Regions from separate parts of the Ferdinandcohnia sp. FSL W7-1320 genome, predicted to be linked through region 2. Evidence: a T-box and tRNA genes for the amino acid it is inferred to sense, from the RefSeq annotation. Region 2 holds a T-box; the other holds one or more tRNA genes.
What was found. A T-box is a leader RNA that pairs with one kind of tRNA and senses whether it is charged. The one in region 2 lies ahead of serS (serine--tRNA ligase), so its partner is inferred to be a tRNA-Ser.
Positions count from the first base shown of each region.

Region 1: it encodes a tRNA-Ser, which carries the amino acid that the T-box ahead of serS (serine--tRNA ligase) is inferred to sense. The anticodon was not compared.

Region 1 covers NZ_JBBPAM010000001.1:1,368,741-1,380,507, forward strand. The annotation lists rRNA gene NST91_RS06875 (16S ribosomal RNA) at 1-1,308, shown strand, start outside; rRNA gene NST91_RS06880 (23S ribosomal RNA) at 1,695-4,626, shown strand; rRNA gene rrf (5S ribosomal RNA) at 4,733-4,848, shown strand; tRNA gene NST91_RS06890 (tRNA-Val) at 4,859-4,934, shown strand; tRNA gene NST91_RS06895 (tRNA-Thr) at 4,954-5,029, shown strand; tRNA gene NST91_RS06900 (tRNA-Lys) at 5,035-5,110, shown strand; tRNA gene NST91_RS06905 (tRNA-Leu) at 5,125-5,205, shown strand; tRNA gene NST91_RS06910 (tRNA-Gly) at 5,210-5,284, shown strand; tRNA gene NST91_RS06915 (tRNA-Leu) at 5,296-5,384, shown strand; tRNA gene NST91_RS06920 (tRNA-Arg) at 5,405-5,481, shown strand; tRNA gene NST91_RS06925 (tRNA-Pro) at 5,487-5,563, shown strand; tRNA gene NST91_RS06930 (tRNA-Ala) at 5,575-5,650, shown strand; tRNA gene NST91_RS06935 (tRNA-Met) at 5,680-5,756, shown strand; tRNA gene NST91_RS06940 (tRNA-Ile) at 5,776-5,852, shown strand; tRNA gene NST91_RS06945 (tRNA-Ser) at 5,872-5,964, shown strand; tRNA gene NST91_RS06950 (tRNA-Met) at 6,163-6,239, shown strand; tRNA gene NST91_RS06955 (tRNA-Asp) at 6,298-6,373, shown strand; tRNA gene NST91_RS06960 (tRNA-Phe) at 6,382-6,454, shown strand; tRNA gene NST91_RS06965 (tRNA-His) at 6,481-6,556, shown strand; tRNA gene NST91_RS06970 (tRNA-Gly) at 6,567-6,640, shown strand; tRNA gene NST91_RS06975 (tRNA-Ile) at 6,652-6,728, shown strand; tRNA gene NST91_RS06980 (tRNA-Asn) at 6,740-6,814, shown strand; tRNA gene NST91_RS06985 (tRNA-Ser) at 6,820-6,910, shown strand; tRNA gene NST91_RS06990 (tRNA-Glu) at 6,938-7,009, shown strand; gene NST91_RS06995 (hypothetical protein) at 7,113-7,286, opposite strand; gene NST91_RS07000 (TIGR00266 family protein) at 7,334-8,131, opposite strand; gene NST91_RS07005 (penicillin acylase family protein) at 8,318-10,729, shown strand; gene NST91_RS07010 (TraR/DksA C4-type zinc finger protein) at 10,769-11,524, opposite strand; gene NST91_RS07015 (1,4-dihydroxy-2-naphthoate polyprenyltransferase) at 11,662-11,767, opposite strand, start outside.
Region 2 covers NZ_JBBPAM010000001.1:16,947-28,713, reverse strand. The annotation lists RNA gene ffs (signal recognition particle sRNA large type) at 28-292, opposite strand; gene tadA (tRNA adenosine(34) deaminase TadA) at 388-879, opposite strand; gene NST91_RS00115 (LysM peptidoglycan-binding domain-containing protein) at 1,182-2,468, shown strand; gene NST91_RS00110 (deoxynucleoside kinase) at 2,640-3,296, shown strand; gene NST91_RS00105 (deoxynucleoside kinase) at 3,283-3,951, shown strand; tRNA gene NST91_RS00100 (tRNA-Ser) at 4,092-4,184, opposite strand; gene serS (serine--tRNA ligase) at 4,295-5,575, opposite strand; T-box leader at 5,773-5,988, opposite strand; gene pdxT (pyridoxal 5'-phosphate synthase glutaminase subunit PdxT) at 6,031-6,621, opposite strand; gene pdxS (pyridoxal 5'-phosphate synthase lyase subunit PdxS) at 6,640-7,524, opposite strand; gene NST91_RS00080 (D-alanyl-D-alanine carboxypeptidase family protein) at 7,719-9,068, opposite strand; gene guaB (IMP dehydrogenase) at 9,207-10,673, opposite strand; gene NST91_RS00070 (YaaC family protein) at 10,832-11,767, shown strand, end outside.

The DNA of each region.
Region 1 (11,767 bases), 1.4 Mb from region 2:
GGCGCATTAGCTAGTTGGTGAGGTAATGGCTCACCAAGGCAACGATGCGTAGCCGACCTGAGAGGGTGATCGGCCACACTGGGACTGAGACACGGCCCAGACTCCTACGGGAGGCAGCAGTAGGGAATCTTCCGCAATGGACGAAAGTCTGACGGAGCAACGCCGCGTGAGCGAAGAAGGTCTTCGGATCGTAAAGCTCTGTTGTTAGGGAAGAACAAGTACCGTTCGAATAGGGCGGTACCTTGACGGTACCTAACCAGAAAGCCACGGCTAACTACGTGCCAGCAGCCGCGGTAATACGTAGGTGGCAAGCGTTATCCGGAATTATTGGGCGTAAAGCGCGCGCAGGCGGTCCTTTAAGTCTGATGTGAAAGCCCACGGCTCAACCGTGGAGGGTCATTGGAAACTGGGGGACTTGAGTGCAGAAGAGGAGAGCGGAATTCCACGTGTAGCGGTGAAATGCGTAGAGATGTGGAGGAACACCAGTGGCGAAGGCGGCTCTCTGGTCTGTAACTGACGCTGAGGCGCGAAAGCGTGGGGAGCGAACAGGATTAGATACCCTGGTAGTCCACGCCGTAAACGATGAGTGCTAAGTGTTAGAGGGTTTCCGCCCTTTAGTGCTGCAGCAAACGCATTAAGCACTCCGCCTGGGGAGTACGGTCGCAAGACTGAAACTCAAAGGAATTGACGGGGGCCCGCACAAGCGGTGGAGCATGTGGTTTAATTCGAAGCAACGCGAAGAACCTTACCAGGTCTTGACATCCTTATGCCATCTCTAGAGATAGAGCTTTCCCTTCGGGGACATAAGTGACAGGTGGTGCATGGTTGTCGTCAGCTCGTGTCGTGAGATGTTGGGTTAAGTCCCGCAACGAGCGCAACCCTTGATCTTAGTTGCCAGCATTCAGTTGGGCACTCTAAGGTGACTGCCGGTGACAAACCGGAGGAAGGTGGGGATGACGTCAAATCATCATGCCCCTTATGACCTGGGCTACACACGTGCTACAATGGATGGTACAAAGGGCAGCGAAACCGCGAGGTTAAGCCAATCCCATAAAACCATTCTCAGTTCGGATTGCAGGCTGCAACTCGCCTGCATGAAGCCGGAATCGCTAGTAATCGCGGATCAGCATGCCGCGGTGAATACGTTCCCGGGCCTTGTACACACCGCCCGTCACACCACGAGAGTTTGTAACACCCGAAGTCGGTGGGGTAACCGCAAGGAGCCAGCCGCCTAAGGTGGGACAGATGATTGGGGTGAAGTCGTAACAAGGTAGCCGTATCGGAAGGTGCGGCTGGATCACCTCCTTTCTAAGGAAACTGAAGTTCTACGAACTTCATAAAAAGACGTTTTGTATTGTGGTCAGTTTTGAGAGTGCTTTTTTGTGCTTTCAATATTGCACTTGCGTCTGCTAGATTAATCGAAGATGATTGATTCCTCAGCGCAAAGCTGCATGAAGATTACTCACTGATGTTTAATCACGATGTGATTGATGTCAGTAGCTTCGTTCCTTGAAAACTAGATAACGTAACAAAACATTCATTGAAGTAGTAAAAGTTCTTTAAAACTTGAAGGCGCACGAGAAGCAAGAAGTTCGAGGCGACGAGTTTTCGAGCAGCGGAGTGCACTTTAGGGTGCATGAGCAGCGGAGAAAGCGAGTCAACGAAGAAATTCGCAGCTTATCGAAGCCGAAATAGGTTAAGTTATGAAGGGCGCACGGTGGATGCCTTGGCACTAGGAGCCGATGAAGGACGGTACTAACACCGATATGCTTCGGGGAGCTGTAAGTAAGCATTGATCCGAAGATTTCCGAATGGGGAAACCCACTGCTCGTAATGGGGCAGTATCCTTACCTGAATACATAGGGTAAGAGAAGGTAGACCCGGGGAACTGAAACATCTTAGTACCCGGAGGAAGAGAAAGCAAACGCGATTTCCTGAGTAGCGGCGAGCGAAACGGAAGATAGCCCAAACCAAGAGGCTTGCCTCTTGGGGTTGTAGGACACTCTATACGGAGTTACAAAAGAGCGAAGTAGACGAAGCGACCTGGAAAGGTCCGTCAGAGAAGGTAACAACCCTGTAGTCGAAACTTCGTTCTCTCTTGAGTGGATCCTGAGTACGGCGGGACACGAGAAATCCCGTCGGAAGCTGGGAGGACCATCTCCCAAGGCTAAATACTCCCTAGTGACCGATAGTGAACCAGTACCGTGAGGGAAAGGTGAAAAGCACCCCGGGAGGGGAGTGAAATAGAACCTGAAACCGTGTGCCTACAAGTAGTCAAAGCACATTTATGTGTGATGGCGTGCCTTTTGTAGAATGAACCGGCGAGTTACGATCCCGTGCAAGGTTAAGTTGAAGAGACGGAGCCGCAGCGAAAGCGAGTCTGAATAGGGCGAAATAGTACGTGGTCGTAGACCCGAAACCAGGTGATCTACCCATGTCCAGGGTGAAGTTCAGGTAACACTGAATGGAGGCCCGAACCCACGCACGTTGAAAAGTGCGGGGATGAGGTGTGGGTAGCGGAGAAATTCCAATCGAACTTGGAGATAGCTGGTTCTCTCCGAAATAGCTTTAGGGCTAGCCTCGAGTATAGAGTCTTGGAGGTAGAGCACTGATTGGACTAGGGGCCCTCATCGGGTTACCGAATTCAGTCAAACTCCGAATGCCAAAGACTTGATTCTCGGGAGTCAGACTGCGAGTGATAAGATCCGTAGTCAAGAGGGAAACAGCCCAGACCACCAGCTAAGGTCCCAAAGTATACGTTAAGTGGAAAAGGATGTGGAGTTGCTTAGACAACCAGGATGTTGGCTTAGAAGCAGCCACCATTTAAAGAGTGCGTAATAGCTCACTGGTCGAGTGACTCTGCGCCGAAAATGTACCGGGGCTAAACGTATCACCGAAGCTGTGGATTGTTCTTACGAACAATGGTAGGAGAGCGTTCTAAGTGCCGTGAAGTCAGACCGTGAGGACTGGTGGAGCGCTTAGAAGTGAGAATGCCGGTATGAGTAGCGAAAGATGGGTGAGAATCCCATCCACCGAATGCCTAAGGTTTCCTGAGGAAGGCTCGTCCGCTCAGGGTTAGTCGGGACCTAAGCCGAGGCTGAAAAGCGTAGGCGATGGACAACAGGTTGATATTCCTGTACCACCTCTTTACCGTTTGAGCGATGGAGGGACGCAGGAGGATAGGGTAAGCGCACTGTTGGATATGTGCGTCCAAGCAGTTAGACTGGTAAGTAGGCAAATCCGCTTACCGTAAGGTTGAGCTGTGATGGCGAGGGAAATATAGTACCGAAGTTCCTGATTCCACACTGCCAAGAAAAGCTTCTAGCGAGGTAAATGGTGCCCGTACCGCAAACCGACACAGGTAGGCGAGGAGAGAATCCTAAGGTGATCGAGAGAACTCTCGTTAAGGAACTCGGCAAAATGACCCCGTAACTTCGGGAGAAGGGGTGCTTTTTAGGGTGCATAGCCCTGAAGAGCCGCAGTGAATAGGCCCAGGCGACTGTTTAGCAAAAACACAGGTCTCTGCGAAGCCGCAAGGCGAAGTATAGGGGCTGACACCTGCCCGGTGCTGGAAGGTTAAGAGGAGGGGTTAGCGCAAGCGAAGCTCTGAATCGAAGCCCCAGTAAACGGCGGCCGTAACTATAACGGTCCTAAGGTAGCGAAATTCCTTGTCAGGTAAGTTCTGACCCGCACGAAAGGTGTAACGATCTGGGCACTGTCTCAACGAGAGACTCGGTGAAATTATAGTACCTGTGAAGATGCAGGTTACCCGCGACAGGACGGAAAGACCCCGTGGAGCTTTACTGCAGCCTGATATTGAATTTTGGTACAGCTTGTACAGGATAGGTAGGAGCCTTGGAAGCCGGAGCGCCAGCTTCGGTGGAGGCATCGGTGGGATACTACCCTGGCTGTATTGAAATTCTAACCCGAAGGCCTTATCGGCCTTGGAGACAGTGTCAGGTGGGCAGTTTGACTGGGGCGGTCGCCTCCTAAAAAGTAACGGAGGCGCCCAAAGGTTCCCTCAGAATGGTTGGAAATCATTCGTAGAGTGTAAAGGCACAAGGGAGCTTGACTGCGAGACCTACAAGTCGAGCAGGGACGAAAGTCGGGCTTAGTGATCCGGTGGTTCCGCATGGAAGGGCCATCGCTCAACGGATAAAAGCTACCCCGGGGATAACAGGCTTATCTCCCCCAAGAGTCCACATCGACGGGGAGGTTTGGCACCTCGATGTCGGCTCATCGCATCCTGGGGCTGTAGTCGGTCCCAAGGGTTGGGCTGTTCGCCCATTAAAGCGGTACGCGAGCTGGGTTCAGAACGTCGTGAGACAGTTCGGTCCCTATCCGTCGTGGGCGTAGGAAATTTGAGAGGAGCTGTCCTTAGTACGAGAGGACCGGGATGGACACACCGCTGGTGTACCAGTTGTTCTGCCAAGGGCATAGCTGGGTAGCTATGTGTGGAAGGGATAAGTGCTGAAAGCATCTAAGCATGAAGCCCCCCTCAAGATGAGATTTCCCATAGTGTTAAACTAGTAAGATCCCTCGAAGATGACGAGGTTGATAGGTCAGAGGTGGAAGCATGGTGACATGTGCAGCTGACTGATACTAATCGATCGAGGACTTAACCAAAATACTTCGAAGATGAATGTAAGTACGTTATTTAGTTTTGAAGGAATGAAAATTTCTTCTTGAAATTTTTTTTGAAGATAGTATAATATATCTTGTCTTTAACTTATCTAGTGACGATAGCGAGAAGGTCACACCCGTTCCCATACCGAACACGGAAGTTAAGCTTCTCAGCGCCGATGGTAGTTGGGGCTTTGCCCCTGTGAGAGTAGGACGTCGCTAGGTTGGATGAGACGGAGGATTAGCTCAGCTGGGAGAGCACCTGCCTTACAAGCAGGGGGTCGGCGGTTCGATCCCGTCATCCTCCACCATATATTTTAAGTTTAATTTGCCGGTTTAGCTCAATTGGTAGAGCAACTGACTTGTAATCAGTAGGTTGGGGGTTCAAGTCCTCTAGCCGGCACCACTTGCGAGCCATTAGCTCAGTTGGTAGAGCATCTGACTTTTAATCAGAGGGTCGAAGGTTCGAGTCCTTCATGGCTCACCATTTAAATTAAATATGCGGGTGTGGCGGAATTGGCAGACGCGCTAGACTTAGGATCTAGTGTCTTTGACGTGGGGGTTCGAGTCCCTTCACCCGCATTATGCGGAAGTAGTTCAGTGGTAGAACACCACCTTGCCAAGGTGGGGGTCGCGGGTTCGAATCCCGTCTTCCGCTCCATGGCATTACTTGCCGGGGTGGCGGAACTGGCAGACGCACAGGACTTAAAATCCTGCGGTAGGTGACTACCGTACCGGTTCGATTCCGGTCCTCGGCACCATCTAATAAAATAAAAAAAGTGCGCCCGTAGCTCAATTGGATAGAGCGTCTGACTACGGATCAGAAGGTTATGGGTTCGACTCCTATCGGGCGCGCCATTTTACGGGAAGTAGCTCAGCTTGGTAGAGCACTTGGTTTGGGACCAAGGGGTCGCAGGTTCGAATCCTGTCTTCCCGACCATTAACAAAATTGGGGCCTTAGCTCAGCTGGGAGAGCGCCTGCTTTGCACGCAGGAGGTCAGCGGTTCGATCCCGCTAGGCTCCACCATTAGAATTTTAAATAATTACTTTAATTATGGCGGTGTAGCTCAGCTGGCTAGAGCGTACGGTTCATACCCGTGAGGTCGGGGGTTCGATCCCCTCCGCCGCTACCATTTAAAATTAAAAATTCTAGGACCTTTAGCTCAGCTGGTTAGAGCAGACGGCTCATAACCGTCCGGTCGTAGGTTCGAGTCCTACAAGGTCCACCATTTACAACCTTATATATGTGGAGGAATACCCAAGTCCGGCTGAAGGGATCGGTCTTGAAAACCGACAGGGGTGTTAAAGCCCGCGGGGGTTCGAATCCCTCTTCCTCCGCCATATTTTTTAACAAATATATGGTGTAAGAAAGTCATATTTTATAAACCTTCTATATATCGCTGGGTGGAGCAACGAGCGTTGCATCATCGATATACTGCGAGTTGTCCCGACGGACATGCTTCAAGAATAAGCTTGAAGAGGAAGGGGACAGTTATTTACTTGCATAGCGCATAACATAAACTTTATAAATTCTATTATCGCGGGGTGGAGCAGTCTGGTAGCTCGTCGGGCTCATAACCCGAAGGTCGTAGGTTCAAATCCTGCCCCCGCAACCAAAAAAAAGTGTTGACAAGCACAAGAAGTTATAGTAAAATAATTTTTGTTGTTAAAAATGGTCCCGTGGTGTAGCGGTTAACATGCCTGCCTGTCACGCAGGAGATCGCCGGTTCGATCCCGGTCGGGACCGCCATATTTTGTGGCTCAGTAGCTCAGTCGGTAGAGCAAAGGACTGAAAATCCTTGTGTCGGCGGTTCGATTCCGTCCTGAGCCACCTTTCTAATTTTATAAACTTTAATGGCGGCTGTGGCGAAGTGGTTAACGCATCGGATTGTGGTTCCGACATTCGTGGGTTCGATTCCCATCAGCCGCCCCATATAAAAAATGCGGGTGTAGTTTAATGGTAAAACCTCAGCCTTCCAAGCTGATGTCGTGAGTTCGATTCTCATCACCCGCTCCAATTTATACAATGGGCCTATAGCTCAGCTGGTTAGAGCGCACGCCTGATAAGCGTGAGGTCGATGGTTCGAGTCCATTTAGGCCCACCATATATAATTATTCCGCAGTAGCTCAGTGGTAGAGCTATCGGCTGTTAACCGATCGGTCGTAGGTTCGAATCCTACCTGCGGAGCCATTTTTGGGGAAGTACTCAAGTGGCTGAAGAGGCGCCCCTGCTAAGGGTGTAGGTCGCGTAAGCGGCGCGAGGGTTCAAATCCCTCCTTCTCCGCCATGTCGAATCATATAAATACTTTTTTCTGGCCCGTTGGTCAAGCGGTTAAGACACCGCCCTTTCACGGCGGTAACACGGGTTCGAATCCCGTACGGGTCATCAAACGTTATGAGAATTTCTCATGGCGTTTTTTTATTTTACTAGATTTCTAGTTTCTTATTTTTTTACGGTTACAAAAAGAAAAACACCTGTTGCCAGGTGCTTAATCTTGAGAAATGATATCATCTTCTATTTTCTTTGCGGGGTTGTCTAAATCTACATCTGAGAAGATTCCGGGTGATATTCCACGGAACATGTCAAATGCTAGAATTTTATCATCTGGGGCATCAAATAGTGGAGCATCGGGTTTTTTATTAACGTCTTCTTTACGTTTCATCTTCCACACCTCCATTTATTATCTTCCCAGTTATACTTATATTTATTCTATCTGTTATCACCGTTTAATAAATTTCCGATTCCTCCTAGAATACTTCCTTCACCTGTGCTTCCCCCATTTCTAGGTGCACTTGCGAAGATACGGTCTGCCATACGGCTAAATGGCAATGATTGTACCCAAACTGTTCCAGGGCCACGTACAGTTGCGTAGAATAAACCTTCACCACCAAAGAAAGCTGTTTTTATTTTCCCTACATATTCGATATTGTAATCTACTTCCTTCGTCATCCCAACTAAGCAGCCTGTGTCTATTCGAAGGATTTCACCAGGTTGGAGTTCTTTTTTATGTATGGTTCCACCTGCGTGTAAAAAGGCTAATCCATCTCCTTCTAATTTTTGCATGATGAAGCCCTCTCCACCGAAGAAACCAGTACCTAATTTGCGTTGAAAGTCTATTCCGACTGATACTCCTTTTGCTGCACATAAAAAAGAATCTTTTTGACAAATCACTTTTCCACCTAGCATGCTTAAATCAACCGGGATGATTTTTCCAGGATATGGGGCAGCAAACGAAACATGTTTTTTGCCCATATGGCTATTGGTAAAAACTGTCATAAAAAGACTCTCACCAGTAAGGACTCTTTTACCTGCACCAAACAGTTTACCTAATAAACCTCCACCTCCAGATTCTGAACCATCACCGAATATGGTTTCCATCGAGATTCCATCTTCCATCATCATCATGGCTCCTGCTTCCGCAATAACACTTTCACTCGGATCTAGCTCGATTTCAACAAATTGCATGTCATCTCCATATAGTTTGTATTCAATCTCATGAGCGTTCATTATACTCTTCCTTTCATTAAAAATGATATATAGAAATAATTCGTCATTTGCTTAGTATCTTCCTTTAAGCTTTTCACTAAGTATGAAAATAATGTCAGTCTATTGGAGATTTCAATGACAAAATGAAAATGAGATATTATAATATATTTAGAATTTTCTTGAAATAGTTAGTCTAAGGAGGAGTTTATGAGTTCAGAAGTCGCAGTAAAAAGACGTATTTGGCCCAGAAAGAAAAGATGGAGGGTTATTTTAGTATCAGGAATTATAATCATCCTCCTGCTTGTCGCAAGTATTTTGGCAGGCTATTTATTTTTGAGAAAGAGTTTACCAGAAATTGAAGGTACAATTAATGTTGCTGGTATTACTGATGAGGTTGAAGTGATTCGTGATCAAAATGGGGTTCCCCATATAAGTGCTAAAAACACTCACGATCTGTATTTTGCACAAGGATATGTAACGGCTCAGGACAGGTTATTTCAAATGGATCTAAGCCGTAGACAGGCATCAGGAGAGCTCAGTGAGGTAATTGGTAGCTCCCTAATTGAACAGGATAAATATTATAGAACTCTTGGCTTACGAAGAGCAGCTAAAATCTCGTACGATGGATACTCGACAGAAGCGAAAGGTGTCTTACAATCTTATGCAGATGGCGTAAATGCTTTTATTAAGGAAGCAAAGGAGAAGAATACATTACCCGTCGAATTTACTCTTGCCGGATATGAACCAACGGAGTGGAGTCCTATAGACTCACTCACGATAGGTAAGTATATGGCTTATGATTTAGGAGGTCATTATAAAGGTCAAGCCTTTCGTTATTACATGGCACAGCATGTGTCAGAAGAAAAACTACTTGAATTATTTCCTACATATCCTGAAGATGGGGCAACAGTTCTTCAAGTAATGAAAGAAAATCCTATTGATATTTCCAAAAGTATTGCACAAGCTCCTTTCCCAAATGAATTTAATGGGAGTAATAACTGGGTGGTTAGTGGAGAAAAATCTGAGTCAGGTATGCCGATTCTAGCGGATGATCCTCATTTAGCTTTGGCTACTCCGTCGATTTGGTATGAAACGCATTTACAAAATAATGAGGTAAACGTAAGTGGTGTCATTTTTGCAGGTGTTCCAGGAATTATATTAGGACGTAATGAACATATCGTCTGGGGAGTTACCAATGTAGGTCCTGATGTCCAGGATTTATATATTGAAAAAAGAAATCCAGAAAATCCAAATCAGTTTGAGTATATGGGGAAGTGGGAGGATGCAAGAATTATTGATGAACCAATAAAAGTGAAGGATGGAGAAACAATTCCTTATCAAGTTCAGGTAACAAGGCATGGTCCCATTATTTCAGAATTCACTCATGACCACAAGGAAGAAACTGCTTTAGCTTTAAGATGGACAGCTCTCGATCCTTCGACTGAACTTGAAGCGGTGTTGATGTTTAACAAGGCGAAGAGTTGGGATGAATTTAAAGAAGCTCTTACATATTTTCATACCCCTGCTCAAAATTTTGTTTTTGCAGCTACGGATGGAACCATTGCTTATCGAGCGAATGGGTTAATTCCTATTCGAAAAAAGGGAGATAGTTCGATACCTGTACCAGGTTGGACGGATGAATATGAGTGGGAGGGTTTTATTCCATGGGATGAACTTCCAACAATTGTGAACCCAGAGGAGGGGTTTATTTCTACGGCAAATAATAGAATTGTAACAGATGATTATCCATACCATATTACGAATACTTGGGCACAGCCATATCGTCAACAACGTATACGGGATGTTTTAACGAGTAAGAAGAAACTTTCGGTTGATGATATGCTTCAACTACAGTTTGACCAACATAATTTGCAGGCGGAGGAATTTGTACCGATTTTTCTTGATGTATTAACAAGCAATAAAGAAAAGCTAAGAGATATTGATAAAGAAGTCTTAAAGCGGTTTGAAGGATGGGACTCTGTAGATCGAAGAGAAGATGGAGAGCCTTTAGTCTTTCATAAATGGATGGAGGAATTCGCGAATGTTTTGTTTGAAGAATCCATTCCAATTGAAATTGATAACTTGTTTGAAGGTAAATCCCAAATTGTTGACCAAATGATTAGAAATGCTGCCAAAGGGGATGAAGGTGTATGGTTGAGTGAAGCTGGTGGTTTAGAGCAGGTAACTCTAGAGTCATTCAAGCGAGCTGTTGATTTTGCTGTCAAACAACAAGGGAAGCATCCGGGTAAATGGAAATGGGGTGAATTTCATAGGGTTCCTTTTAATCATCCGTTGTCGGCAATTTCTCCGTTAAACTATCTTTTTAATCATAATGAATTTGTTCCAATGGGTGGTAGTGGAGTATCGGTAGCTGCTGCAAGTTTCAATAGAAAATCAGGAGCTATAACACATGGAGCTGCATGGCGTTCCGTAATTGACCTATCAAACATGAAACAAAGCTATAATGTGGTAGGTCCAGGGCAATCTGGTCATGTTTTGAGCAAATTCTATCATGATCAAATTTCAGATTGGACAACAGGAAAATATCATATCACTCATACTTACAAAGAGAACTATATAATAAATAGTTATAGATTACTTTTACAACCAATAAAGTAAAAAAGTAAAGCAGTGGGGAATTTTCCACTGCTTTTAACCTTAATCCTGAGCTTCATCCTCTGTATAAGGTTCTTTTTCATAGGGAGGAAGGTCACCGAACATGGTCATGATTCCTTCTTCATCTAATACTTCCTCATATCGTTCATGCTGGTTGTTTGGATAGATGATTATTTCTTTCCCTTCAATATCTGTTGCAACAAAGTTTTCGTAGTCCTCTACATAACCTACATTTTCATCTGATTCAAGGAATACTTCATTATAACTATCAACTGGATCTGCAAGATCAGAAGGTGATTCAGATGTTCCATACTTAGCAACATCTTGCCATGAATCTTCAGCATCAAAGGATACATTATCTTCCTCATCAACAAACTTTCCAAACGGTGGCATTAGTACCCCTTCCTCAATCGGCCGATTATGAGAAACGACTTGGGTCGGGCTGTGCTCAACACAATAGGTTGTGGTAGGCATTGCTTCTAATCGATCAACAGGTATTTCCTTACCGCATTTTTCACATTTCCCGTATCTTCCTTCAGCAATTGCCTGTAAGGCGTAGTCAATGTCCTTTAGTTCTTTTTCAATATGCTCATTAAGTGCAATATCTTTTTCACGTTCATATAGCTCAGTTCCTTCATCCCCTGGATGGTTATCGTAAGAAGAGAGTTCCCCTACCGACCCATGGAAATGACCACGTTCTAAATCAAAATGATCGCTATCCGTTAATTGTTCTTCAACCTCTTTTTTTGCGTTTATCAACTGTGAACGGAAGGTTGATAATTGCTCATTTGATAACATGAAAAGCACTCCTTCCATAATGATTTCGTAACGAATCTTGTTATGTATTATTTACATAAACACGAAAATCATAAATGTAAAAAAGTGCTTGTATGAAAGAAGGCAAAAGAAAAAACACGATCGTAAAAATCGTGTTTTTAAAAGAAGTAACCAATAAAGATTCCAATTGATAATAAGAAACCAAAAAATGTATTTGTTTGGGCGGTTGCTTTCATTGCTGGCATCATTTGGATTGGCTCTGAT
Region 2 (11,767 bases):
AGTGAGTTGTTTTATGTAGTATAACTGCCGTGCACCTTCCGTCGAATAGTTACCCCAGGCGTTACTCAAGCAGTTAGCTCGGTCCAGGCAACCCTACGGCACATGGGAGAATCCGCTTACTGCTGCTTCCTTCCGGACCTGACAGGATTCACGGGTTCCCATTGCGTAGGACCCAGACGTCAACACCACTTACTTGAGGCAGACCCTACAATAACTACCCTCTATGAAGGGATTCGGCCTCGCTAGAGCGGATTGCGAGTACAGGGCACCGCTACCTCCCCGCTTAGCACGGCAAAATTGATACCAAATTGTTAGGTGTCTTTGTGACACATTCTTAGTATAAAGGCTCAGTCAAAAAAAATCAACGTATTCAAACTGTAAGTTTTTTCAAGTAGAACCAGTAGTGCGATTCTTTTCATCTTTTTTTCTCTTTCGAAGCTGTCTAAAAAATGAACTTAGGAGTTCGCTGCATTCTTCCTCACAAATACCTGAAACGACCTCAGTTTGATGATTAAATCGTTGTTCCTGTAACAGGTTCATTAAGGTTCCCGCACATCCTCCCTTAGGATCACTCGCCCCGTAAACGACCCGTTTTACCCGCGATAGCACGATAGCCCCCGAGCACATTGCACAGGGCTCAAGAGTGACATACAAGGTAGAATCCTCTAATCTCCAAGTGCCTGAACGTCGACAGGCTTCATCAAGTGCCAATAGTTCTGCATGGGCAATTGAACGTTGCTGTGTTTCACGAAGGTTATGGGCTTTTGCAATAACTTCATCATTTATAACAAGAACAGCACCAATAGGCACTTCATCTATATCAGCTGCTTTTTTTGCTTCTTCAATCGCCAATTTCATATAATATTCGTCAGATTTCATCAAAGTAAATACTCCCTCACTAGATAAATCAAATGCGCCTTGGCGTATTTGCGCCCAGATTTTTTAGGCCCACACGAGGTCGGTCACAAAGACGTTGCCACAGGAAGTGGCGTACTTAGTCTTTGATCTTAGAAAAGTTACCCTTGAAAATCTGTGGCATCCACCGTAGGCTTTAACTTTATTTAGTCGGAGTATGACCCCGACTAAATAAAGTTAAACATTTTATCCAAGCATCATCTTTCTTATTCTCTCATAGAGTAATAAAGGTGTGTTACCTAGATTGTAGAATGAGGAGGTCAAACATGCAAATTCATGTTGTAGAGCGAGGTCAGTCCTTATTTGGAATCGCTCAAGCGTACAGCACTACAGTAGATGAAATCGTTCGTGCAAACCAAATTCCAGACCCCGGTAATCTTGCGATTGGCCAGGCACTCGTTATTCCTATTGTTGGACAATTTTACTGGGTCCAACCAGGCGATAGCCTCTGGTCAATTGCAAATAAATTTGGACTTAATTATCAGCAATTAGCACAAATCAACCAAATACCACCGAATCGTCCATTAAATGTAGGTCTTAGACTCTATATTCCTGCACGCCCAAAACGAAATGTAGAAACCAATGCTTATGTGGAACCATCAGGAACTTCAGTAAGTCCCGCTCTTGAAAGAAGTTCACGACAAGCAGCTCCATACTTAACATACTTAGCCCCATTTAACTTTCAAATCCAACGAGATGGCACTCTAAAAGAACCACCATTGAACAATTTGCCAAGCATTGCAAGTGCAAATAACGTAACCCTTATGATGGTCGTAGCGAATTTAGAAGAAGGACAATTTAGCAATGAACTAGGTCGTATTGTGCTTAACGACCAAAATGTCCAAAATAAGCTGTTAGATACAATCGTAGAAACAGCAAAAAAATATGGGTTCCGTGATATTCATTTTGATATGGAGTTTTTACGACCAGAAGACCGCGAAGCCTATAACAACTTCTTGCGTAAAGCAAAACAGCGCTTTAGCCAAGAAGGCTGGCTACTATCCACTGCACTAGCTCCTAAAACAAGTGCAGAACAAAAGGGCGCTTGGTACGAAGCACACGATTATAAAGCACACGGTGAAATCGTGGACTTTGTTGTCATCATGACGTATGAATGGGGATATAGTGGCGGACCACCAATGGCAGTATCACCAATTGGTCCTGTTCGAGAGGTTCTTGAATATGCCATCACTGAGATGCCAGCGTCAAAAATAATGATGGGGCAAAACCTCTATGGCTATGATTGGACATTGCCTTTTGTGCAAGGGGGCGAATATGCAAAGGCAGTAAGCCCACAGCGAGCAATTGAACTCGCAAAGCAACATAATGTACCAATCCAATACGATACGAAGGCACAAGCTCCTCACTTTGATTATACGGACTCGGCTGGAAAGCAACATAAGGTTTGGTTTGAGGATGCTAGAAGCATTCAGGCAAAGTTTGATTTGATTAAAGAATTGAATCTACGAGGAATCAGCTATTGGAAGCTGGGGCTACCGTTCCCTCAAAATTGGCTGTTGATCACAGATAATTTCAATGTCGTAAAACGATGACATCATTTAAAGGAACTCGATTTTTCGAGTTCCTTTTTCTATTTAGTGCACAATAAGAAAACTATAATATTTCCCAGTCTGTTTTTTCGACAATTAATAACAAACATCTATCTTCCTGTGATAAAATAATGCTTATCTGTCATTTGATTGATATAAAAAGGGGGACACGAGATGGGTAGTAGGATTCCCTTTATTACAGTAGAGGGTCCGATCGGAGTTGGGAAGACCTCTCTCGCTAAGGCTATTTCAGAGCAATTCGAATTTGCCTTATTGAAAGAGATAGTCGATGAAAATCCATTCTTGGGTAAATTTTATACGAATATTGATGAATGGAGTTTTCAAACAGAAATGTTTTTCCTTTGTAACCGATACAAACAACTTGAAGACATAAATCAAAATTACCTTCAAAAAAATCAACCGGTTGTTGCGGATTATCATATATTCAAAAACCTAATCTTCGCTGAGCGGACATTGAAAACTCAGCAATTTCAAAAATACTTACAGATTTATGAAATTCTAACCGCTGATATGCCAGTACCGAATGTCGTCATCTATTTACACGCTAGCCTCGATACTTTATTAGAACGGATTAAGATGCGTGGTCGAGACATCGAAAAAGGTATTGACCCAGCATATCTTAGTCAATTAAGCCTTGATTATGAGCAATCAATGGCAAAGTTCGAAAAGACACACCCAAATATTCCTGTTATACGATTTAACGGAGACAAGCTAGACTTTGTACAGAATAAACAGGATCTTGAACAAATCCTATCAAAAATAGAAGACACCATTCTTGAAAAAGGAGTAAGACAGAATGAATTTGCGTAATAAATATGATATCCCTAGTAATGCAGTGATCACCATTGCAGGTACAGTTGGTGTTGGAAAGTCTACGATGACAAATGCACTTGCAAATGCACTTGGATTTAGGACCTCCTTTGAGAAAGTGGATACGAATCCATATTTAGATCGATTTTATGCAGACTTTGAGAGATGGAGCTTCCACCTTCAAATCTATTTCCTTGCAGAACGTTTTAAAGAGCAAAAGAAAATCTTTGAATATGGCGGAGGATTTGTCCAAGATCGTTCTATCTATGAGGACACAGGCATATTCGCGAGAATGCATTATGAAAAAGGAACCATGGCGCCTGTCGATTATGAGACATATACTAACCTTTTTGATGCGATGGTAATGACACCCTATTTCCCACATCCGAATTTATTAATTTATCTTGAAGGCAGCCTTGATGATATCATTAATCGAATCCAAGAACGCGGCAGACCGATGGAGCAACAAACTCCTATTTCCTATTGGGAAGAAATGCACGGACGTTATGAGAAATGGATCAATAATTTTACTGCTTGCCCTGTTCTTCGATTAAATATCAATGAATACGATATTTTACAAGATGAAGGTTCAGTCGAACTAATTATCGAGAAAATCTCAAAGTTTATCAGACAAACCGAACTTTTAAAAAGCTAGAACGACAATACCCCTTTTGAGATAATCACTCAAAAGGGGTTCTTTATTGATAAATTATTTGTAAATAGCAAAAAACTCGTTACTGTAATAGCAACGAGTTCATCTCCAATACTTTATGCGCTAGTATTATTTAAAAATTATGGCGGAGGAAGAGGGATTCGAACCCCCGCGGGCTTTAACACCCCTGTCGGTTTTCAAGACCGATCCCTTCAGCCGGACTTGGGTATTCCTCCGTATCGACAAGAAATAATATACCATAGTTTTAAATTATATGTCAACAATATCTTTATCTTTTTTTATAAGGCCAGGAAAGTGGTAAAATCCTGGCCAATATTTTAATCGATTACTTAGGACCAATTACTTCTTTATTTCTCATATAAGGACGTAATACTTCCGGAATGATGACTGTACCGTCTTCTTGTTGATAATTCTCTAGGATTGCCGCAACTGTTCGACCAATTGCAAGCCCAGAACCATTCAATGTATGAACGTGCTCAGGTTTTGAATCTCGATCACGACGGAAACGAATATTGGCTCGTCTTGCCTGGAATGCCTCAAAATTACTACAAGAAGAAATTTCACGGTATGTTCCGTAGCTTGGAATCCACACTTCAATGTCATATTTTTTTGCTGCAGTAAATCCTAAATCTGCACTACACATGCTTAGGACACGATATGGAAGACCTAGTAACTGAAGTACCTTTTCAGCATTTGCTGTTAAACTTTCTAATTCTTGATAAGAATCTTCTGGTTTTACAAACTTCACTAGTTCTACCTTATTAAACTGATGCTGGCGGATCAACCCTCTTGTATCTCTTCCCGCTGAACCAGCTTCAGAGCGGAAGCAAGCACTAAACGCCGCATATTTAATTGGTAACTCTTCTCCGCCTATAATCTCATCACGGTGTAGGTTTGTAACTGGAACCTCGGCAGTCGGAATTAAGAAGTAATCCTCATTTTCAATGAGGAATGCATCTTCTTCAAACTTTGGAAGCTGTCCTGTACCTGTCATGCTTGCACGATTGACTAGGTATGGAGGAATAACCTCTTCATATCCATGTTCCTCTACATGTAGGTCTAACATAAAATTAAATAATGCTCTTTCAAGTGTTGCCCCAAGCCCCTTATAAAATACAAAACGGCTACCTGTTACTTTTCCTGCACGTTCAAAGTCTAAAATTTCAAGTTGATCAGCAATTTCCCAATGTGGCTTTGGTTCAAATCCAAACTCAGGGAGCTCTCCCCATTTACGGATTTCAACGTTATCATCCTCAGATTCACCAATTGGCACACTTTCATGTGGTAAATTCGGAATGGATAACATTAGATGCTCTAATTGTCCTTCCACATCTCGTAATTCCGTATCTAATTCTTTGACCTTATCACCAACCTCACGCATTTCTAAAATGAGAGCATCTGCATCTTTTTTCTCTCGTTTCAAAACAGCGATTTGACCTGACACTTCATTTCTACGGCTTTTTAACTCCTCGGTCTTCAAAATGAGCTCGCGGCGCTTTTTATCTAACTCCTCAAAACGCCCCAGGTCTGTTAAATCCTCACCACGATACTTGAGTCTCTCCTTCACTTCATCAAAATGGCTTCGTAAAAATTTAATATCTAACATCTCTTAAACCTCCTAAAATCTATGAGTTATAGTAACAATGTGTAACCATTCGTGACTGTCGAAAAGCAAGTATTTCAAGGCGGCGCAGGTTCGAGGACCGGAGCGTAGCTAACCTACTTGAGGACCAGAGAACCAAGCCAACGCAGAAATACGCCGCTTATCGGCAGTTACGGCAAACAAAAAACTCCCGCCCCTAAAAAAGGGACGAGAGTTAACCCGCGTTACCACCCTAGTTGAGGATACAAGTATCCCCCTCTTGAAAAAGATAACGGATTTACCGAAAATACCTACTTGAATGATGCGTTCAGTATTTCACTCAAGGATGGATTCACAGGCTTTTTTCATCGGTTCACACCAACCACCGACTCTCTTAGGAAAAAAGACGAGCTACTAGTTCCTATCATAGATTTCACATTTTATATTATTTATATAAAGTTTTACCATGTTTTAATTGTTTATACAAGGTTTTTTGCTTTTGATTCTTCGACCATTTTTACAAAATACGCTGTAAAGCGGTGATCATCTGTTAATTCTGGATGGAAGGAGCAGCCTAAATATTGTCCTTCACGGGCTGCAACTATTCTACCATTATGCTTTGCAAGAATTTCGACATTTTCTCCTGCTTCCACAATATGTGGTGCGCGAATAAATACTCCGACAAAGTCTTCAGCGATTCCAGGAATCATAAGCTCCGCCTCAAAGCTCTCACGCTGACGGCCAAATGAGTTTCTCTCAACTTTAATATCCATAAGTCCAAGATGTGACTCCTTATAGTCAACAAGCTGCTTCGCAAGTAGAATGAGCCCTGCACATGTTCCAAACATCGGCTTACCTTGCTCAGCAAATGAGCGAAGTGGCTCCATAAACTCATATTTATCAATTAATCGGCGCATTGTAGTACTTTCCCCGCCAGGGATAATTAATCCGTCAATTTCTTCAAGTTGTTCAACTTTTTTTACAACGACTGCTTCCGCTCCAGAGGCTTCTACAGAACGAACATGTTCTCTGACAGCCCCTTGAAGTCCTAATACCCCGATTTTAACCACGTCTGAACACCCTCTTACTTACCAGCCTCTTTCTTGCATACGTTGTTCTGGTAATAATGATGAAATTTCAATACCTTTCATAGCATTTCCTAATCCTTTAGAAAGGTGTGCAATTAATTCATAATCTTGATAATGTGTAGTAGCTTCTACAATCGCACGAGCAAATTTTGCAGGATTATCTGATTTGAAAATACCAGATCCAACAAATACTCCATCTGCTCCAAGTTGCATCATAAGTGCTGCGTCAGCTGGAGTTGCTACACCACCTGCTGCAAAGTTAACAACTGGAAGGCGACCTTCTTGTTTGATTTGAAGCAATAATTCAAATGGTGCTCCTAGATTTTTTGCTTCTGTCATAAGCTCATCTTCACTCATGCCAACAACTTTACGAATTTGAGCATTCACTTTTCTCATATGACGAACAGCTTCTACAATATTTCCTGTTCCAGGCTCACCTTTTGTACGAAGCATAGATGCACCTTCTGCAATTCGGCGAGTTGCTTCGCCTAAGTCACGGCAGCCACAAACAAATGGAACTGTGAAATCACGTTTATTTAAGTGGAACTCTTCATCAGCTGGAGTTAATACTTCACTCTCATCAATGTAGTCAACGCCAAGAGCTTCTAATACTCTAGCTTCTACAATATGACCAATACGAGCTTTAGCCATAACTGGAATAGTAACAGCACCCATTACTTGCTCGACTATTGTAGGGTCCGCCATTCTAGCAACTCCACCAGCCGCTCGAATATCAGCAGGTACTCGCTCTAAAGCCATTACTGCTACAGCGCCTGCTTCTTCTGCAATTTTAGCTTGTTCTGCATTGACAACGTCCATAATTACGCCGCCCTTTTGCATTTCAGCCATACCACGTTTTACTCGATCTGTTCCTGTATTTGCCATTACGATTCCTCCAATGATTCGTTATCTAATTTTATAGGCATAATCATATCATATTTTTAAGTATAGTGAATGCCCAATAGAAAATAAACTAAGAATATTCTAACTCATAATTTTCTACTTTCCTAGTAATTATACCAAAATAGTATAATATGGAAACAAAAAGGCCTCCTTCTACAGAGAAGGAGACCTTTATATTAGAACCAGCCCTTAACAGTGTTTGCCACACTTGACCAAATATCACCAAAGAATCCACCAATTCCTCTCATCATGAGCACGAACCAGTTTGTCTTTTCAACACCTGTATCTGTCACAAGTGGTACCTGTAATTTATCATCACCATTTGCGGTAATATAGCCTAAGTCATCACCATCATAGGATACATTCATATGGCCCACTTTTGTTCCTTCTTTAAAAGGCGCTGTTATTTCTTTATCCTTAGAAACAACCTTGTCATCAAATACATATTCTGCTTTAAATGCTGACTTATCTACACCCTTTTTAACTAATAATTTTACTGGTGCTTTAGTTGAAATTTTTACTTTCTTTTCTTTTCCTTTGACTACCTTTAATTCTTTATTACCCTTTAATTGATATCCTTCAGGGTAAACTTCAATTTGTTCAAAATTATTAAAACCATAATCTAATAGTTTACGAGTCTCTTTGAAACGTTCTGGTTCGCTTGTTGCTCCCATCACGACTGAAATTAATCTTTTTCCGTTACGTTCAGCAGTTCCTGTAAAGCAATAACCAGCTGCTGGTGTTGTACCTGTTTTTAACCCATCCATTCCCTCATAATAGAAATCTGCAAGATATGGGGATACCTTTGGATCGTGTTTCAACATCCAGTTCCAGTTATCCAGTTTCTCATCATAAAATTCCAATTGTGGGATACTTGAAATCTCCAATACTTCTGGATAATCACGTAATAGTGAGTAGGCTAATAAAGCCACAGACTCTGCGGATAACATATTATCCCCATCTGGACTCGTTCCTTCAGGATAATTATCACCTAGCATTGAATTTGATAATCCTGTACTATTTACAAACTCATAGTTTGGAAGACCTAGTTCTTCAGCCTTTTTATTCATAAGTTTCACGAATTCGCCTTCAGTACCGGCTAATAGTTCTGCTAATGTAATGGTTGTTGCATTATCAGAATAAATCGCCATTGCTTTATAAAGTTCCTCAACCGTATAATCGTGATTTAATCGTAAGCCAACACCTGAAAAGTTATTATTTGCAGATATATCATATGCATATTGGCTAATTTGAGTAGTTTGATCCCAAGATATTCTACCTTCAGAGATAGCCTCCATTATCAGGTACTCAGTCATCATTTTTACCATACTTGCAATTGGGGCCGCTTGATCGGCACTTTTTTCATATAGTATTTTACCTGTATCTGCATCAATTAATATCGCATTTTTTACATTTATATCAAGAGCAGGTGCTGCTTTTGCAGGAGGTATTTGTCCTACAAAAAGCGTTAGCAAAAAGACTGCTAAAATACTTATAATCAATCTTTTTTGTGTTTGTTTTTTCACGTTTTAAACCTCCACTTTCATAATACGCACAAAAGACATTTTAACATACCAGCTTCAAAAAAAATAGATAGAGTACATGACTCTATCTACCACAATATAAAAATCCTACCAATGGATTATGTTCTGTCTAAATTTACCTTAGAGAGTAGAGTAGTTCGGTGCTTCCTTTGTGATCTGTACATCATGTGGATGACTTTCACGTAATCCAGCACCTGTCATTTTAATGAATTGTGCATTCTCTCTTAACTCTTCTAAATTCTTTGTGCCGCAGTAACCCATACCAGAACGAATACCACCAATTAATTGATATATTGTGTCTGTTAGTGGGCCTTTGTATGGAAGACGACCTTCAATACCTTCAGGAACAAACTTTTTCGCATCCTCCTGGAAATAACGGTCCTTACTTCCTTTTTCCATTGCCGCAACAGAGCCCATGCCACGATATACTTTAAAGCGACGGCCTTGGAAGATCTCCGTTTCCCCTGGGCTTTCAGATACACCTGCAAGTAAGCTTCCTAGCATTACGACATGTCCACCCGCAGCTAATGCTTTAACGATGTCACCAGAATATTTAATACCGCCATCAGCAATAATCGAAACTCCATGTTTTCTTGCTTCTGTTGCACAATCGTAAACAGCTGTTATTTGAGGAACACCAACACCTGCTACAACACGAGTTGTACAAATAGAACCAGGCCCTATTCCTACTTTCACAACGCTAGCGCCTGCTTCTATAAGTGCACGTGTTGCTTCTGCTGTTGCTACGTTACCAGCAATAATATTTAGTTTTGGATATGCGTCTCTAATTGTTTTAACTGTTTCAAGTACTCCTGCTGAATGGCCGTGTGCTGTATCAACAACAATTGCATCAACTCCAGCTTTAACTAGCTTTTCAACCCGAAGCATTGTATCTGTTGTTACCCCAACAGCGGCTCCTACTAATAGACGCCCCTGCGCATCCTTTGCTGAATTCGGGAACTCAATTACTTTTTCAATATCCTTTATTGTAATAAGTCCTTTTAATACTCCACCTTCATCAACGAGTGGAAGCTTTTCAATTTTATATTTCTGTAGAAGTTTTTCTGCCTGTTCTAAAGTTGTACCAACAGGAGCAGTCACGAGATTTTCCTTTGTCATTACATCTGAAATTTGAATAGAATAGTCTTGAATAAAACGAAGGTCACGATTGGTAATAATTCCAACCAAGATTTGCTCTTGTGGGTTGTTTACAATTGGAACACCTGAAATACGATATTTTCCCATTAAATGTTCAGCATCAAATACTTGATGACTAGGAGTTAAGAAAAATGGATCTGTGATTACGCCACTTTCTGAACGTTTAACTTTATCAACCTGCTCAGCCTGTTGCTCAACAGACATATTCTTATGAATGATCCCTAGTCCGCCTTGACGGGCCATTGCAATAGCCATTTCATGCTCTGTTACTGTGTCCATACCCGCACTAACAATCGGGATATTTAACTTAAGTGTTTCTGTTAACGCAACCCTAAGATTTACATCCTTAGGTAGTACCTCTGACTTAGCAGGTAATAGCAATACATCATCAAATGTTAATCCTTCTTTGGCAAACTTTGTTTCCCACATGTAATAAATCCCCCTTCGATTGCAAAATATTATTAGTAGATTAACAACTGGGTAAACTACTGTCAAGAATCGAACGATATATTTAATAATTCAGAGTTTTTTATTATCTCTTTTCACCCATATTTTGTACTTCTTTGTTTTTATTGGAGGTTAGTAATTTGTTTGATTATCGTTTTATTTGGCAATCATTTAATGCACTTCATGCAGCAAATACAACACAACACTTACTACAAAAATGCTATGAAAAAGCGGCAGTTACAGACGCAGATAAAAAGAGCTATGAAAACAGTTACCCGTTTATCTATTATTTAGAACATGGTCAAAATTACTACCAATTATCCCAAAATGCTCCATTATCCATTAAGCCGGTTCTTCTCTTTTATGGAATGGTACAATTGTTAAAAGCATGTTTACTAACTGTTGATCCCCAGTACCCAGAATCAACTTCGGTACTTGCACATGGAGTTTCAACTAGAAAACGAAAAAAACAGAGCTACGAGTTTTTTCATGATGAAGTAAAGGTGCAAAAAAACGGATTATTTTCTCACTTTTCTGAACGTATGTTTCATGTGAAACAAATGGAAGGTGAAAAGTTTACAATGGAGCAGTTATTTAAAAGGATTCCCGAATTACAAAATTTATTTACTCTGCATTTTCAACAAAGCTTATATATTGAAACACCAATCACAACTCAGAATATATTATCAATCCCAACTGAAGCTTTAGACAGCTATCATATGACCTCACGGAGATTTGTAGATTTTATTGAAAACACACTGCCATTTTCAACAACTCTTATTAAAGAACCAACAGAAGGAAAAGACTGCGGGCCAATAACATTACAAATTAAAAAGGATAATTATCTTCTACCACTGGCAAGTTCACCGCTTCTATATCATCTATATGAAGACAGCTACTATCTGCCAAAAGAAAGGGAGCTTCTATCATTTTTTCCTGAAATCATGACACATTACTTACTCCTCTATAATTTAAGTATGATATCTAGATATGAGACTGAGTGGTGGAGTGAACTGCTTCATTCATACTCTAGTAACGACTATCCATTTATCAGACAGTTCCTTGCGATATCCGCA